3 regions of the Limosilactobacillus albertensis genome follow, and region 3 is predicted to be linked to each of the others. Evidence: predicted binding sites of a transcription regulator. Region 3 holds the regulator's gene; each other region holds the start of a gene.
What was found. Region 3 encodes CtsR, which represses protease genes until heat stress. Its sites were predicted from a motif close to TTGGTCAAAAAAGGTCAAANA; they were not measured.
Positions count from the first base shown of each region.

Region 1: a site for CtsR is predicted at 3,223-3,243, ahead of H5S41_RS08540 (ATP-dependent Clp protease ATP-binding subunit). Genes of this name have one in related genera too.
Region 2: a site for CtsR is predicted at 3,274-3,294, ahead of ftsH (ATP-dependent zinc metalloprotease FtsH). Genes of this name have one in related genera too.

Region 1 is NZ_JACIVD010000068.1:3,472-8,557, forward strand. It holds gene H5S41_RS08520 (glycosyltransferase family 4 protein) at 1-463, opposite strand, end outside; gene ptsP (phosphoenolpyruvate--protein phosphotransferase) at 695-2,425, opposite strand; gene H5S41_RS08530 (phosphocarrier protein HPr) at 2,425-2,691, opposite strand; gene ykzS (protein YkzS) at 2,813-2,998, opposite strand; gene H5S41_RS08540 (ATP-dependent Clp protease ATP-binding subunit) at 3,287-5,086, shown strand, end outside.
Region 2 is NZ_JACIVD010000071.1:4,332-9,417, forward strand. It holds gene hslO (Hsp33 family molecular chaperone HslO) at 102-1,022, opposite strand; gene ftsH (ATP-dependent zinc metalloprotease FtsH) at 1,111-3,216, opposite strand; gene hpt (hypoxanthine phosphoribosyltransferase) at 3,448-3,990, opposite strand; gene tilS (tRNA lysidine(34) synthetase TilS) at 3,995-5,086, opposite strand, start outside.
Region 3 is NZ_JACIVD010000065.1:88,895-93,980, forward strand. It holds gene H5S41_RS07065 (alpha/beta hydrolase) at 1-751, opposite strand, end outside; gene H5S41_RS11965 (hypothetical protein) at 764-889, opposite strand; gene adhP (alcohol dehydrogenase AdhP) at 1,188-2,210, shown strand; gene H5S41_RS07075 (CtsR family transcriptional regulator) at 2,378-2,845, shown strand; gene H5S41_RS07080 (ATP-dependent Clp protease ATP-binding subunit) at 2,860-5,086, shown strand, end outside.

The DNA.
Region 1 (5,086 bases), on a different contig from region 3:
CAATAATTCCTGATATATTTTTCAGGTATAAATGCGCTAATCGTGCTACATCATGCGGCTTTAAGATATGCCCGTTTGCAATATAGTGTAAGTAGTCCTGATACATTGTATGGTAGGTATGGAGACAGGGAATATGTAAATGCCTAGCGACTGTTTTCCCCATCACACCGAGTGCAAATTCCGTCTGATTATGAACTATATCTAATTGGAATTTTTTAGCAAGTTTTATAGCACGAAATACGCCGCGAACTGCAATCCGACGATCAGAAAATGAAACAAACGGAATGCTTGCAAAACGATAAATCCCGTTTTCAACGTCATCGTGCTTAGCCTTAGGATCAGTCGTCGTAAAGATATATACATGATGTCCCTGAGCAATCAGTTCATCACGAAGCGTCTTAATAGAAGTCGCAACGCCACTCACCTGTGGGAAATATGTATCTGTAAAAATACCAATATTCAACCTAACTGCTCCTTTTTTCATCACGAAATTTTTTCGATTTTAATTTAGTAATAACTGCTATTATACTAAAGCATTCAGCGAACCGCAAAACCGTATTTAAATTATTCTAGTCCCTTGACCTAATCATGACAAGAAACAACAAGAATGATTACTAATTCTTTACAAAATCTTTTGTCCATAAAAAATGAGAAATAGCTTCCCAAATAAGGCAGTTATTTCTCATCTTCTCTATCAAATCTTCACTTCTGGAACATATTCTTCTACTAACTTTCGAACATTAGCGGCCGTCTCAGCGTTAATTGCGCGATGAACTAACGGTTGTAATTTACGAGTACTTAGTTGGTTGATTAAAGATCGAATCCGTAAAATCTGGCTGCTATTCATCGAAAATTCATCAAGACCCATTGCCATTAAAAGCGGGACCGCAATGGGGTTGCTAGCCATTTCGCCACACATGCCAACCCATTTACCTTCTGCATGTGCCGCTTCAATCACCCGGCGGACCATTCGTAAAACCGCGGGATGAAGTTCTTGGTATAGGTAAGCAACCTCCTGATTTCCTCGGTCAACCGCGAACATATACTGGACTAAATCATTACTCCCAATACTAAAGAAATCGACATATTTTGCAAAATGTTCTGCCATTACAGCAACGGCCGGGATTTCTAACATCATCCCCACCTCAATGTTTTTAGCAACCTGGTAGCCTTCCTTTTCCAACTTGTCTTTTTCTTCATCGAGAATTGCCCGTGCCTGCTTAAATTCTTCAATTGTCGCAATCATCGGAAACATAATTGCTAACCGTCCATAGACTGAAGAACGAAGCAATGCCCGTAACTGTGGTCGTAAAATTTCGGGTCGTGCTAAGCCGATTCTTATTGCACGAAAGCCGAGGTATGGATTAGCCTCACGGGGAAGCTTAACCATTCCTAATTTTTTATCGCCACCGATATCAAGAGTACGAGCAACTACATGCTGCTGATTCATTGCTGCAACGAAACGTTTATACGCTGTAAATTGCTGCTCTTCATCAGGCAGCTCTTCCCTATTCATATAGAGAAATTCAGTCCGCAACAACCCAATTCCTTCTGCACCATCTTCTTGGGCATCAATAATATCTGCAAATGTACCAACATTAGCCGCAACTTCAAACCGGCGTCCGTCCGCGCTCACAGTCTGCTTATCTTTTAAAGCGCCCCACTTTTGCTGTTCTTGTGCAAACTTACCAGCCAGTAAACGGTAATGTTCAATTTCATCATTGGTTGGGTCAACGATAACTTTTCCGTGAATGCCATCGACAATTAACATATCGCCATCATGAATTAGCGTTGTTGCATTTTTAACACCAACAACAGCCGGCAGTGCCAACGTCTTACTCATAATCGTAAAATGAGATGTTCTACCGCCATTTGTTGTCACAATTCCGGCAACGTACCTTTTATTGAACTGGGCAGTATCTGTAGGAGTAATATTATCTGCTACAAAAATAGCACGATGGTCCAACAAAGCAGGATCCGGTAGGGGAACGTTCAATAAGTGACTCAAAATTCTTTTAGTCACATCACGTAATGCAGTTGCACGAGCATATAGATAATCATTATCATTTTTATGCTCAAAAATATTTAAATAATAGTCCTCTATCTTTTTGACCGCCCACTCCGCTGTAGCATGATGACTATTAATCCGGTCAATAATCTTATCTCGTAAAGTCGGATCATCTAAAATTGCAATCTGCGTGTCAATAATTGTCACTGCGCGCTGACCGAGCCGGTGATGTGCCTGCTGAGACAATGCTTGAAGCTCAGTCCTGCTTAACGCAAAAGAATCATGAAGCCGGGCGACCTCATGATTCTCATCAGCTGTATGCTGTTTTTTTATAGATAGATCTGACCCTACTAACAGGCGTGCAGGTGCGATGGTAATCCCACTACTAGCCGCAAGCCCGTCTAGCAGTAAAGACATTAGTCAGTCAATCCTTCCTTTTTCATAGTTTCAGCAACGGTATCCAATGCTTCTTTTTCATCATCACCATTAGCAGCAATAGTAACCTTAGCATTTTGACCAACACCAAGTGACATTACACCCATGATTGACTTCAAGTTAACACTCTTGCCTTCGTATGAAAGAGTAATATCAGATGAGAACTTTGAAGCAGCTTGTACCAAAATAGTAGCTGGACGAGCATGAATACCGGTCTCTGAAGTAATTGTAAATTCACGTTTTTCCATATTAATCAGTCTCCTTCGAGCAGATATAATTAATTTATTATCAGCAGCTGGACCGCTGATACACCTCGATATTTACATTTTAGCAATTGTAAGCGTTAAATACAAGCTTACATCTTGCGATTTATCGCTCTCGCAATTGATAAGTAATTTTACCGCCGCGTTGTGCTTTTCCTTCAATCTGGGAGCGATAAGCGTAAGCATGAAAAATCGGTTGAAATTCCTGAAAATTCTCAGGGGTAATTTCAAAATGATCAATTTTTTTGGTTCGCAAGTCATCTAGTAATTGTTCAAACTTTTCTTCTGGCATCCAATCACCTCAATATAAAGATCTCTGTCTACCTAATTATACACGATAAATATTATAAAGCATCCGTTTTAGCATTCATGACTAAAGAGTGCTAAAATCATAGTGGGATCCTTTTAGGCGTTCCTAAGTAATTTTGATTAAACGTACAAGGATGCCCCTTACTTAAGAAAATATTTAGGTTTTATGACTTGCTTTGCGATAAAAAGTAAGTATAATATTAATCAATGGTCAAGAAAGGTCAAACAGACACAATCTTGCTGAACTACTTTAGGAGGTATTTAATTTCAGATGCTATGTCAATATTGTCATCAAAATCCGGCCACGATTCATCTACAAATGAATTTCAATGGTCAACGGATTCAAATAGACCTCTGCCAAAATTGTTATCAAAAATTACAAAATCTACAAACAGAAATGATGAATGGAGGTAACGGAATGAATAATTTCGGTTTTGGAAGCCTCGAAGACTTCATGAACGCAATGAATAATATGCAAAGTCAAGCTGCTGGCGCTAATGGTCAAAATATAAACGGTCAGGCTCAACGTCAAGGCGGCGGACGCAACGGTAAAGGTATCCTAGGACAATATGGTATTAATCTTACCGACTTCGCCCGCCAAGGAAAGATCGATCCGGTTATTGGTCGGGATAACGAAATCAAGCGCGTAATCGAAATTCTAAACCGACGGACAAAGAATAACCCTGTTCTTATTGGTGAAGCCGGGGTTGGTAAGACGGCCGTTGTTGAAGGTTTGGCCCAGGCAATTGTAAGCGGTCAAGTTCCAGAAAAGCTTGCTAATAAGGAAATTATCCGTCTCGATGTTGTTTCACTTGTCCAAGGTACTGGAATTCGTGGACAATTTGAAAAACGGATGCAACAGTTAATGGAAGAAGTTCGTAAGAATAAGAATATCATTCTCTTTATCGATGAAGTCCATGAAATCATGGGAGCTGGTAATGCTGAAGGCGGCATGGATGCTGGAAACGTTCTTAAGCCTGCCCTTGCCCGTGGTGATTTTCAATTAGTCGGTGCTACTACACTTAATGAATACCGGAAGATTGAAAAAGATGCTGCTCTTGCACGTCGGTTCCAACCAGTTGAAGTTGATGAACCATCTGTTGAAGAGACCATCCGGATCCTCAATGGTATTAAGAGCCGTTATCAAGATTATCACCACGTCAAATATACTGACGATGCTGTCGTTGCTGCTGCTAAGCTTTCCGACCGCTATATTCAAGATCGGTATCTTCCTGATAAGGCCATCGACCTACTTGATGAAGCCGGCTCAAAGAAGAACTTAACTCTTAAGAATGTAGATCCTAACGCAATTGAAAATGAAATCCATACGGCTGAGGCACATAAGCAACAGGCCGCAGATAATCAGGATTACGAAAAGGCTGCCTTTTATCGGGATCAAGTTGCAAAGCTTGAAAAGGCGAAGAAAGAAGCAGAAGAAAACCATACCGAAGATTCTGCAACTGTTACCGTCAAAGATATGCAACGAATCGTTGAGGAGCGGACTAATATTCCGGTTGGCGACCTTCAAAAACAGGAAGAAAACCAACTTCGCGACCTTGATAAGAAGCTCGATGAACACGTTATCGGTCAAACACAAGCCGTTGACAAGGTTGCCCGTGCTATTCGGCGTAATCGGATCGGTCTAAACAAGTCCGGTCGGCCAATTGGTAGTTTCCTCTTTGTTGGCCCTACTGGTGTTGGTAAGACCGAAACAGCTAAGCAACTTGCCCTTCAACTATTTGGTTCTAAGGACGCAATGATCCGGTTTGATATGTCCGAATACATGGATAAAACTTCTACTTCCAAACTTATCGGAGCGGCCCCTGGTTACGTTGGTTATGAGGAAGCCGGTCAATTAACCGAACAAGTACGGCGGCACCCATACAGCTTGATCCTTCTTGATGAAGTTGAAAAAGCTCACCCAGATGTAATGCACATGTTCTTACAGATTCTCGATGATGGCCGGTTAACTGATTCGCAAGGACGAACAGTTAGTTTCAAGGACACGATTATTATCATGACATCGAATGCCGGAACCGGTGATGCTGAGGCCAGCGTTGGTTTTGGTGCT
Region 2 (5,086 bases), on a different contig from region 3:
ACCTCATTACTGCTTAAGAAACTGTGCTGGCCATCCAGTTTCATTTTTAATTGTCCGATAACTCAACTATCATAGCATATCAAACCGCTAAGCACCAAAAATTACTTTTCATCAGTTGATTTTTTATCGTCATTAGCAGTCATTTCGGCATAAATCTTCTTCAGTTCGTCTTCATTAAATTCATATTTCTTACCACAGAATTGGCACACCGTTTCTGCATGATGGTCTTCATCAATTAATTTCTTCATATCATCTTTAGAAATACTTGCAAGAGCATGGGCGAACCGTTCCTTGGAACAATCACATTCATAGCGAACAGGCATCGTCTCAAGAATCTTTAAATCATCGCCGAAAATTTTCTTCAAGATATCTTCTGGAGTATCGCCATCCCGTAGCATTTGTGATACTAATGGCAAGTCCTTTAGTGTTTTTTCAAGTTTACTAATTTCTTCATCGCTTGCCCCCGGCATTACTTGGATCATAAAGCCTCCAGCAACATCAATGCTTTCATCTGGATTTACAAATACAGATAATCCAACTGCAGATGGAATTTGTTCAGATTGGGCAAGGTAGTAAGTAAAGTCATCACCTAATTCTCCGGATACCAAATTAACTTCACCAGTATATGGAGTCTTATCGCCAGGAGCCATTTTTGTTACCGAAAGTGTTCCTTTAGTCCCAACTGCTTTTGCAACATCAATTTTTCCTTTATCGTTTGCGGGTAACGAAACATGGGGATTTCCCATGTAGCCTTTTACCGTTCCTTGAGCAGTACCATCAGCAACAATAAAGCCAACTGGTCCATTACCCTGAATCTTAACTGTCATTCCCGCTTCTCCTTGGAGGCTTGACGTAGCTAACAAGAGGGTCCCAATTAAAGTCCGGCCAAGAGCAGCTGAGGAAGCACTCCATGTATCATGAATTTCATGCGCTTTTTCTACAACTTGAGTGGCATTAACTGCATAAGCACGAAACTTTCCATCCTTAGTCATTGATTTTACTAAATAATCTGTTGTTTTCATTGTAAATTCCTCCTTAAATTTGCCAAAAGAAAAACAGAAGACCCACCACCTATCCATCAGGTTTTGTTTCTTCCGTCTTTTCAATAATTTACTTATCCTCAGAGTTATCTGAATCATCACTCGACTGTGAATTGGTTGAATCATCACTTGAAGTATCTGAGTCAGCTTTGTCACTCTTAGCTTCATCATGACGTTCATTTTCCAATCGTTCAAGTTCACGCTTTGATTCCTCAAAGGTTTGTGCCCGTGCTTCTTCATCTTCAGCAGCCACGTCCTTATCAGGAACCTTTCCTGTCTTGTAAAGACTAAGGATCTGTTTCTCATCAAGCGTTTCGTACTTAAGTAATGCTTCAGCAATCTGCTTATGTTGCTCACGGTGCGTCTCAATAATATGCAAGGCCGTTTCATGACCTTCCATTAAGATCCGCCGTACTTCTTCATCAACTAAAGCAGCAGTCTTTTCTGAGTAAGGTGATTGGTCATAGCCTTGACCTGTAAAGACCTGACCAGAACTCTGCAGTTCTACCGGACCAATCTTATCGCTCATACCATATTGAGTAACCATTGAACGAGCAATCTGGGTTGCCTGTTCAAAGTCATTGGAGGCACCTGAAGATTGGGACTTAAAGACTAACTCTTCAGCCGCACGACCACCCATTAAACCGGCAATCTGCTCCATTGCATTCTTTTTCGACATAAGCATTTGATCTTCACGTGGAAGCATAATAGCATAACCGCCCGCTCGACCACGAGGGACAATCGTAACCTTATGAACAACACGCGCGTCATTCAATACTAAACCAACAATTGTATGACCTGCTTCGTGGAAAGCAACTGTCTTTCTTTCCTGTTCGGACTGAACTCGGTTATGCTTAGCTGGTCCTGCAATTACCCGATCTTCAGCTTCATCCAAATCCGCAGCATCAATTTCAGTTTTATTCCGCCGAGCAGCTAATAATGCAGCTTCATTTAGCAAGTTTGCCAAATCCGCACCGACAAATCCAGGTGTCTGCTTAGCAATTTCTTTCAAGTCAACATCGCTTGCCATCGGTTTGTTCTTAGCATGAACCCGAAGAATAGCTTCACGACCTTTAACGTCTGGCCGTCCAACTAAAATCTTACGGTCAAACCGACCCGGACGAAGAAGAGCGGGGTCCAAGACATCGGAACGGTTAGTAGCTGCCATTACGATGATTCCTTCGTCACCTTGGAAACCATCCATTTCAACTAACAATTGGTTCAAGGTTTGTTCACGTTCATCGTGACCGCCACCCATGCCGTTACCACGGCGACGACCAACAGCATCAATTTCATCAATGAAGATAATCGCTGGTGCGGCTTTCTTAGCCTGTTCAAACAAGTCCCGAACACGACTGGCACCAACACCGACAAACATTTCAACAAAGTCAGAACCTGAGATTGAGAAGAAAGGTACGCCAGATTCACCGGCAACTGCTTTAGCTAATAAGGTCTTACCAGTACCTGGAGGACCCTCAAGCAAAACACCAGATGGAATTCTAGCACCAAGTTTGGTGAATTTCTTTGGATTCTTCAAAAATTCAACAACTTCAACCAACTCTTGCTTTTCTTCTTCTTCACCGGCAACATCGGAGAAACGAACCTTGTTTTTCTTGGCATCAGCTGGTTTAGCCTTTGTCTTACCAAAACTCATTACTCCACGTCCGCCACCGCCTTGGCCAGCTTGACCCATCATCATGTAGAAGAAGAAAATCATGATAACTAGCGGTAATACGGTCAACAATAGGTTCATCCAAACACTATTAGATTCTTCAGCCCGTGTGCTAATCTTCACATCATGACGATTAGCATATTTTTGAAGCTGACTAATAGTTACATCGCTCTCCAGAACAGAACTCTGGAATTGAGTAACCTTATTGTTTCGTTGCGTAGCAAGAGCAAAGCCATTGTTATTAGCAGCATTACTGTTATTAGATTGCGGCTTACGGTAAGTACCCGTAACCTTATAAACACCGCCATTTGGCTGAAGCTGAACGCTCTTAACTTTATTACTCTTCAGTTCAGAGATAAACTCGCTTTGAGAAACCGTCTTACTTTGTCCGTTTGATGCGTTACCACCAAAGAAGAAGTAAGCAATTCCCATAATACACAAGAACATCACGGCATAGAAGAGAACGTTATGAGTAAAATTATTCTTTTTACGATTGTTGTTCATAACAACCTCCTATCTACCAGCAACGATATTTTTATAATTGTAGTCACTATCATAGCATATTTGACAAATATTGACCATTAATTTCCCAGAAGAATTAACAGTTTTATCGTCAACATTTTATATAATACCTACTACAAATTTACGGATCTATAAAAACAGCCTTAATTAAGAATATCTTTAAATTCTGGTTATCTAAATAGAATTTCCCGTCCCTTTAATTATCTAACATTTTTAGTCATTTTGGTATACAGATGGCTTCAAAATTCCAACATATGGTAAATTCCGGTAAAATCCCTTGTAATCTAACCCATACCCTACTAAAAATTCTTTAGGAACCGTGAATCCAACATAATCAGGATCGACGTCAACTTCCCGACCTTCCGGCTTATTTAATAGGGAGCAAACCTTAATGCTTTTAGCTCCTCGATCCGCTAATAGGTCCATTAAGTATTTTAAGGTATGACCAGTATCAACAATATCTTCCATAATCAAAACATGCCGGTCTTTTACATCTGTTTTTAAATCATGAATGAGCTTTACCGTTCCAGTTGACCCTAAGCCGCCAAAATAGCTTGATACATCAATAAAGTCAATTTGGGCCATAATGTCTAGCCGCTCTATCATATCAACAGTAAATAAAACTGCCCCGCTTAATACCGAAATGATGATTGGCCGCTTATCTTTATAATCCTTTGTTAGGTCTTTTGACAATTCATCCATCCGTTTGCCAAGCACTTCTTCGCTATATAAGACACGCTCAATATCGTTATTCATTCTTTTACTCCTTATCTTTTATACCAATAAAGCATAATCGCCAAGCCTGCTGATAATCCGTTGGGCGTTCAAACCAGCTCCATTTGCGATTGATCAACCAAATAACCTCACCGTGAGCATCTATAAGCACTTGCTGCTGGTCACGCTGATCTTGCGGTACTTTTTGATTGATCAACACCCGTTTTACTAGTTGATGCTGACCACCCTTTAACCGGATGTGATCTCCTTTTTGCCATTTGCGTATGCGTAACGGAAACTGATCCGGAGCAAGCCATTGTAAAGATAGTTTCTTTTCGTCGGCAAAAAAGGCCTTTTCAGTAGAGACAGCTATCATGCTTGTCTTATCAACTTGATACCATTGTTCCAATTCTATCACATGCTCTCGGGGATTTTGTAGAGCATTAATCTGATTATTCGCTTTTTTTATTACGCACACAGAATAATTTCTTTCGAGCTTATATTGATGAGGTAATAGGACGGTTTGCTGCGGCTTATTACTATTTGTTAGTACCTGTAATAGCTCGCTTAACTGCTGCTCTTTAACGTCATGAACGTGCTGGTTGCTAAGCCATTGACGCAAAAGGTCTTTTTGTAAAAAACGATTACTCTCAAGCAAACCCGCAACATTTAATTTGCCCTCTGCGCTAACTATCACCTGCAATCGTTGACCTACCTCTTGATCGCGCCAAGCTAATAGTTCGCTTAGCTGTTGGTGGTAATGCGTCAGGTGAGAAAGTACCTGTGGATTTTCTTTTTCAAGTAACGGAATTATTTCATGACGATAACGATTTCGTTGAATATCCAAATCATTGTTCGTTTCATCCTCATACCATTTAAGATGATGCCCCTGTGCATAATCGCGAATACTCTCCTTCCTAAAGGGCAATAAAGGTCTTACCAGCTTGTTTTTACCGAATGGCCGCTGATCTCTTATTCCGACTAACTGATCAATTTGTCCGCCACGGGTTAGTTTCATCAGCATCGTCTCCGCCAGATCGTTTTGATGATGGGCAGTTGCTAAATACTCGGCAGAATATTTCTCAAGTACCTGTTTAAAGAACCGATACCTAGCCTGCCGTGCCGCATTTTCAACACC
Region 3 (5,086 bases):
GATCAATGTGTTCACAATTTTCAATAACGAGTTTCTGCTTTGGCTGATCAGCAAGGTAGTAAGCTCGCTCGGAATAAGACCGTGAATGCGCCTTGTCCCCATAGACAAATAAAATTGGTCGCGGTGAAATTTCTTTAATGTAATCCATGGCAGAAAATTCGAGCATTGCAAGGTTAGAAGTAGTAGTTGCAGTTCCACGGGCATTTGGATGGAATCCCCGCTTAAGAGCATAGAAACGGAGCCATTCGTTTGTTAGATTATCCTGATTTGGTAAATCATCGATACTATCATATGGCGTTTCAGGGAATGATGGGTGATAATCGGGCTGTCCATTTTCAAAGTCATCCCAGCGCTGGCGAGATAATTGATCTTTAAGCTGGAATAGCTGTTCTGGTGCCAGGTTGGCCATTTCACGAATATCTGTCATGTCATACAGTGAAATAGTAACAACCGACTTAATTCGTGTATCAACAGCTGCCGCGCTGATCGCAAATCCTGCGCCGCCACTAATTCCAATTACGCTAATTTGTTCCCGATTAACATGTGCAGCTTTAGTTCCTAAATAATCAACTGCTGCACTAAAGGATTCGGCGTACAAGTCAGGAGATGCAACGTGCCGAGGTTCACCAGCAGATTCTCCCATATATACTTGGTCAAATGCCAACGTGATAAAACCAAGTTGTGCAAATTTATTTGCGTAAACCGCTGCGGCTTGTTCCTTGGTACTTCCGTATGGGGCTCCGATAATAATTGCTGGTAATAATTAGTCCTCTTTTAAATTTTTAGGGGCATAAATATCGGCCGCAATAGCTATCCCGTAACGATTATTGTAACGGACATGCCGACGTTCTACTTTTTCATTTAGCTTGGTGATATATCCATAAGCCATTGATATCACTCCTTTGAATGGTTAAATAAATTATAACATTCCTCGTGGAGATAGAATAACTGACTTTATTAAAAGTAAATTTTTAGTGATAAATTGTAAGTGATTTACTGTACAAATTTATTTGCATTGGTTTAGAAGCGGTGGTTCCTTATCTGTTAATGATTTAAGAGTAGATATATTGTAGTGGTATCATGACGGGTTCTATAAATGTGCAAAATTTCACTTTAAATTTGTCAAGGAGTTATGGTACTATAAGCATTGTAAAAAGTAATTTGTTTATTAAAGGAGATCTTACCTTATGAAGGCTGCTGTAATTAATGATCCAGTAGATGGATACGTTACTGTTAAAGATGTTCAGCTCCGGGATTTAAAGCCGGGCGAAGCATTAGTTGATATGGAATACTGTGGTTTATGCCACACTGACCTTCACTGTGCTGCTGGTGATTTTGGCAAGAAGCCAGGTCGGATTATTGGACACGAAGGTGTTGGTCGTGTATCCAAGGTTGCCCCTGGCGTTACTTCCTTAAAAGTTGGCGACCGAGTATCAATTGCTTGGTTCTTTAAGGGCTGTGGACACTGTGAATACTGTTTGACTGGTCGTGAGACCCTTTGTCGGAACGTTCTTAACGCTGGTTATACTGCCGATGGTGCAATGGCTGAACAATGTATTGTTCCAGCTGATTACGCTGTTAAGGTTCCAGAAGGCCTTGACCCTGTTGAAGCTACTTCATTAACTTGTGCTGGTGTTACTATGTACAAGGCATTAAAGGTTGCTGACATTAAGCCAGGTCAATGGGTATCCATTGTTGGTGCTGGTGGTTTGGGTAACTTAGGTATCCAATTTGCTCACAATGTCTTTGGCGCTCACGTTATTGCCGTTGATGGTAACCCTGACAAGCTTCAAGCTGCTAAGGAAAATGGTGCTGAAATTTTGATTAACCGTCATGATGGTGATGTTGATCAACAAATTCAAGAAAAGGTTGGCGGTGTTCATGCTGCTGTAGTTACTGCTGTAACGACGGCTGCCTTTGATCAAGCTGTTGACTCTCTTCGTCCAGATGGTAAGTTAGTTGCTGTTGCCCTTCCACAAGGTGACATGAAGCTTAACATTGCTAAGACTGTTCTTGATGGTATCATTGTTGCGGGTTCATTAGTTGGTACTCGTCAAGACTTAGCTGAATGTTTCCAATTCGGTGCTGAAGGTAAGGTTCACCCAATTGTAAAGACTCGTAAGTTAAGTGAAATTAACGACATGATTCAAGAACTTAAGGATAATAAGGTTGTTGGTCGTAACGTTGTTGATTTTGTTCACAATAAATAATTAAAATAGTTCATATTTAATTCTCTAAAAGGCTAGTGAAGCGAGAAGGTTTCACTAGTCTTTATTATTCTCTTAAAATCAGTAAAGATAATCAGAGAATTAGGCGTCGGTTTTAAAAGTGTGGTAAAATAATGGTCAAGATTAGTCAGAGAAGCCGAGGTGATATAATGGAGAATAAAAGTATTTCAGATATTATCGAAGCATATTTAAAAGAAATTCTTGGTGATTCAGCACAGGTCGAGATTCGACGTTCTGAGATTGCCAATCATTTTGATGTTGTGCCATCACAGATTAATTATGTAATAAAGACTCGATTTACCATTCAAAATGGTTATTTAGTTAAAAGCAAGCGTGGTGGCGGTGGATATATTCGAATTGAGCGGGTTAATTTACTTGATGACGTAAATGTGCTAAACTCACTCATTCAAGCAATTGGCGATTCGGTTCGTGAGCGTGATGCTTTTGATATTGTTCGTACATTATATGAAGAAAACGTAATTACAAGACGTGAAGGTGATTTGATGTTAGTGGCATTATCCAAACAAGCTTTATCAATCGGTGATAGTAAAGCTGAAGATCATCTTCGAGCACGGATTCTAATATCATTCTTGAACCGACTACGCTATGAGAGTTAAAAGGGGGACTGTACATGGATAATATGTTCACACCAAGTGCAAAGCATGTTCTAGCAATTGCGCAGGAACAAGCAAAATATTTTAAACATCAAGCAGTGGGCACTGAACACCTTTTGCTTGCTCTCTCAATGGATAAAGATGGCATTGCTAATAAGATTTTTGAACAATTTTCTGTAACCAGTGATGATATTCGTGAAGAAATTGAACGTCTAATTGGTTATGGGACGATGGAAAACTTAGGAGCATCAGATTATCTACCATATTCACCTAAAGCAAAACAGGTACTATCACTAGCTGGTAGAGAGGCCCAACAAATGCATGCGTTAAAGATAGGAACTGAACACTTATTATTAGCTTTAATTGCTGATGAGAGCGTCCTATCTTCGCGTATTCTATACAGTCTAGATATTGTGCCACGGCAGATGAGGAAGGTTATTTTACGACGATTAGGAATTGCCGATAACCAGCAACGGTCGGCAAATCGGCAACAAGTACGGCGACGGCCTCAGCAAAATGGCACACCTACTTTGGATAAATTAGCTCGGGATATGACAGAACTAGCCCGTAATGGCCGCCTTGATCCTGTTATTGGGCGAGAGAAAGAAGTTAAACGTGTAGAACAAATTCTCAGCCGTCGTACCAAAAATAATCCGGTTCTAATTGGAGAACCAGGAGTAGGGAAGACAGCGATTGCAGAAGGCTTAGCTCAGCGAATGGTTGATGGAAAGGTACCAGATGAGCTGGCAAATAAACGATTAATGATGTTAGATATGGGATCATTAGTTGCAGGTACTAAATATCGTGGTGAATTTGAGGACCGGCTAAAGAAAGTCATTGATGAGATTCAAACTGATGGGCATGTAATTCTTTTCATCGATGAGCTTCATACGCTAATTGGTGCTGGGGGTGCAGAAGGTGCTATTGATGCCTCAAATATCTTAAAACCTGCATTGGCGCGTGGTGAATTGCAAACAATTGGTGCCACGACCCTTGACGAGTATCAAAAGTATATTGAATCTGATGCCGCTCTTGAACGGCGATTTGCGACTGTCCAAGTAGACGAACCAACGACAGATCAAACTCTCCAAATCCTACGCGGCTTAAGACCAAAATATGAAGAACATCACCATGCTAGGATTACTGATGATGCATTAGAACAAGCAGTTAAACTGTCTGATCGTTATATTTCTGATCGATTCCTGCCTGACAAAGCAATTGATTTAATTGATGAGTCGGCAGCAATGGTCAGAATTGATGCTGAAGATAAAAAGAACCGGCAACCATCTCTTGAGAGTCAGTTAGAAGACTTGCGGGCACAGAAGGAAGAGGCAATTGATAACCAAGACTTTGATCAGGCAGCAACGCTTCGTCAACAAGAATTAGCGCTTAAAGATAAGATTGACCGTAAAGAGCAGCGCAATCAAAAGAAAAATTCACAAAATTATAAATTAAAGGTAACTGGTGAAAATATTGCCCAAGTTGTTGCCGAATGGACAGGTGTTCCGTTGACACAGTTAAAAAAGAGCGAAAGTGAACGCTTAGTTAATCTTGAAAAAGTTCTTCATCAACGGGTAATTGGGCAAGATGAAGCTGTTGCGGTAGTGGCCAAAGCGATCCGGCGGGCACGAAGCGGGTTAAAGGATCCAAGTCGTCCAATCGGTTCGTTCATGTTCTTAGGGCCAACAGGGGTAGGAAAGACAGAGTTAGCTAAAGCGCTGGCGGCAGCTATTTTCGGATCAGAAGATAATATGATTCGGATTGACATGTCTGAGTATATGGAAAAGTATAGTACTAGTCGTCTAATCGGGGCTGCTCCTGGATATGTTGGCTATGATGAAGGCGGTCAGTTGACCGAAAAAGTACGCCAGCACCCATACTCTGTTGTTTTATTAGATGAAGCTGAAAAGGCCCACCCAGACGTATTTAATTTACTACTACAAGTTTTAGATGATGGGTACTTAACCGATGCTAAAGGACGACGGGTAGATTTTCGAAATACGATCATTATTATGACCTCAAATCTTGGAGCAACCCAATTGCAAGATGAAAAGGAAGTAGGCTTTGGAGCAAAAGATATGTCCCAAGACTACAATGCGATGTCAGCTGCTATTAAACAGCAAATGAAACTTTACTTCCGTCCCGAATTCATTAACCGAATTTATGAAACGATTATCTTCCATTCGCTACAAAAGAAGGAACTTCACCAAATCGTTAAGTTAATGGTTGCAGACTTGAATAAGC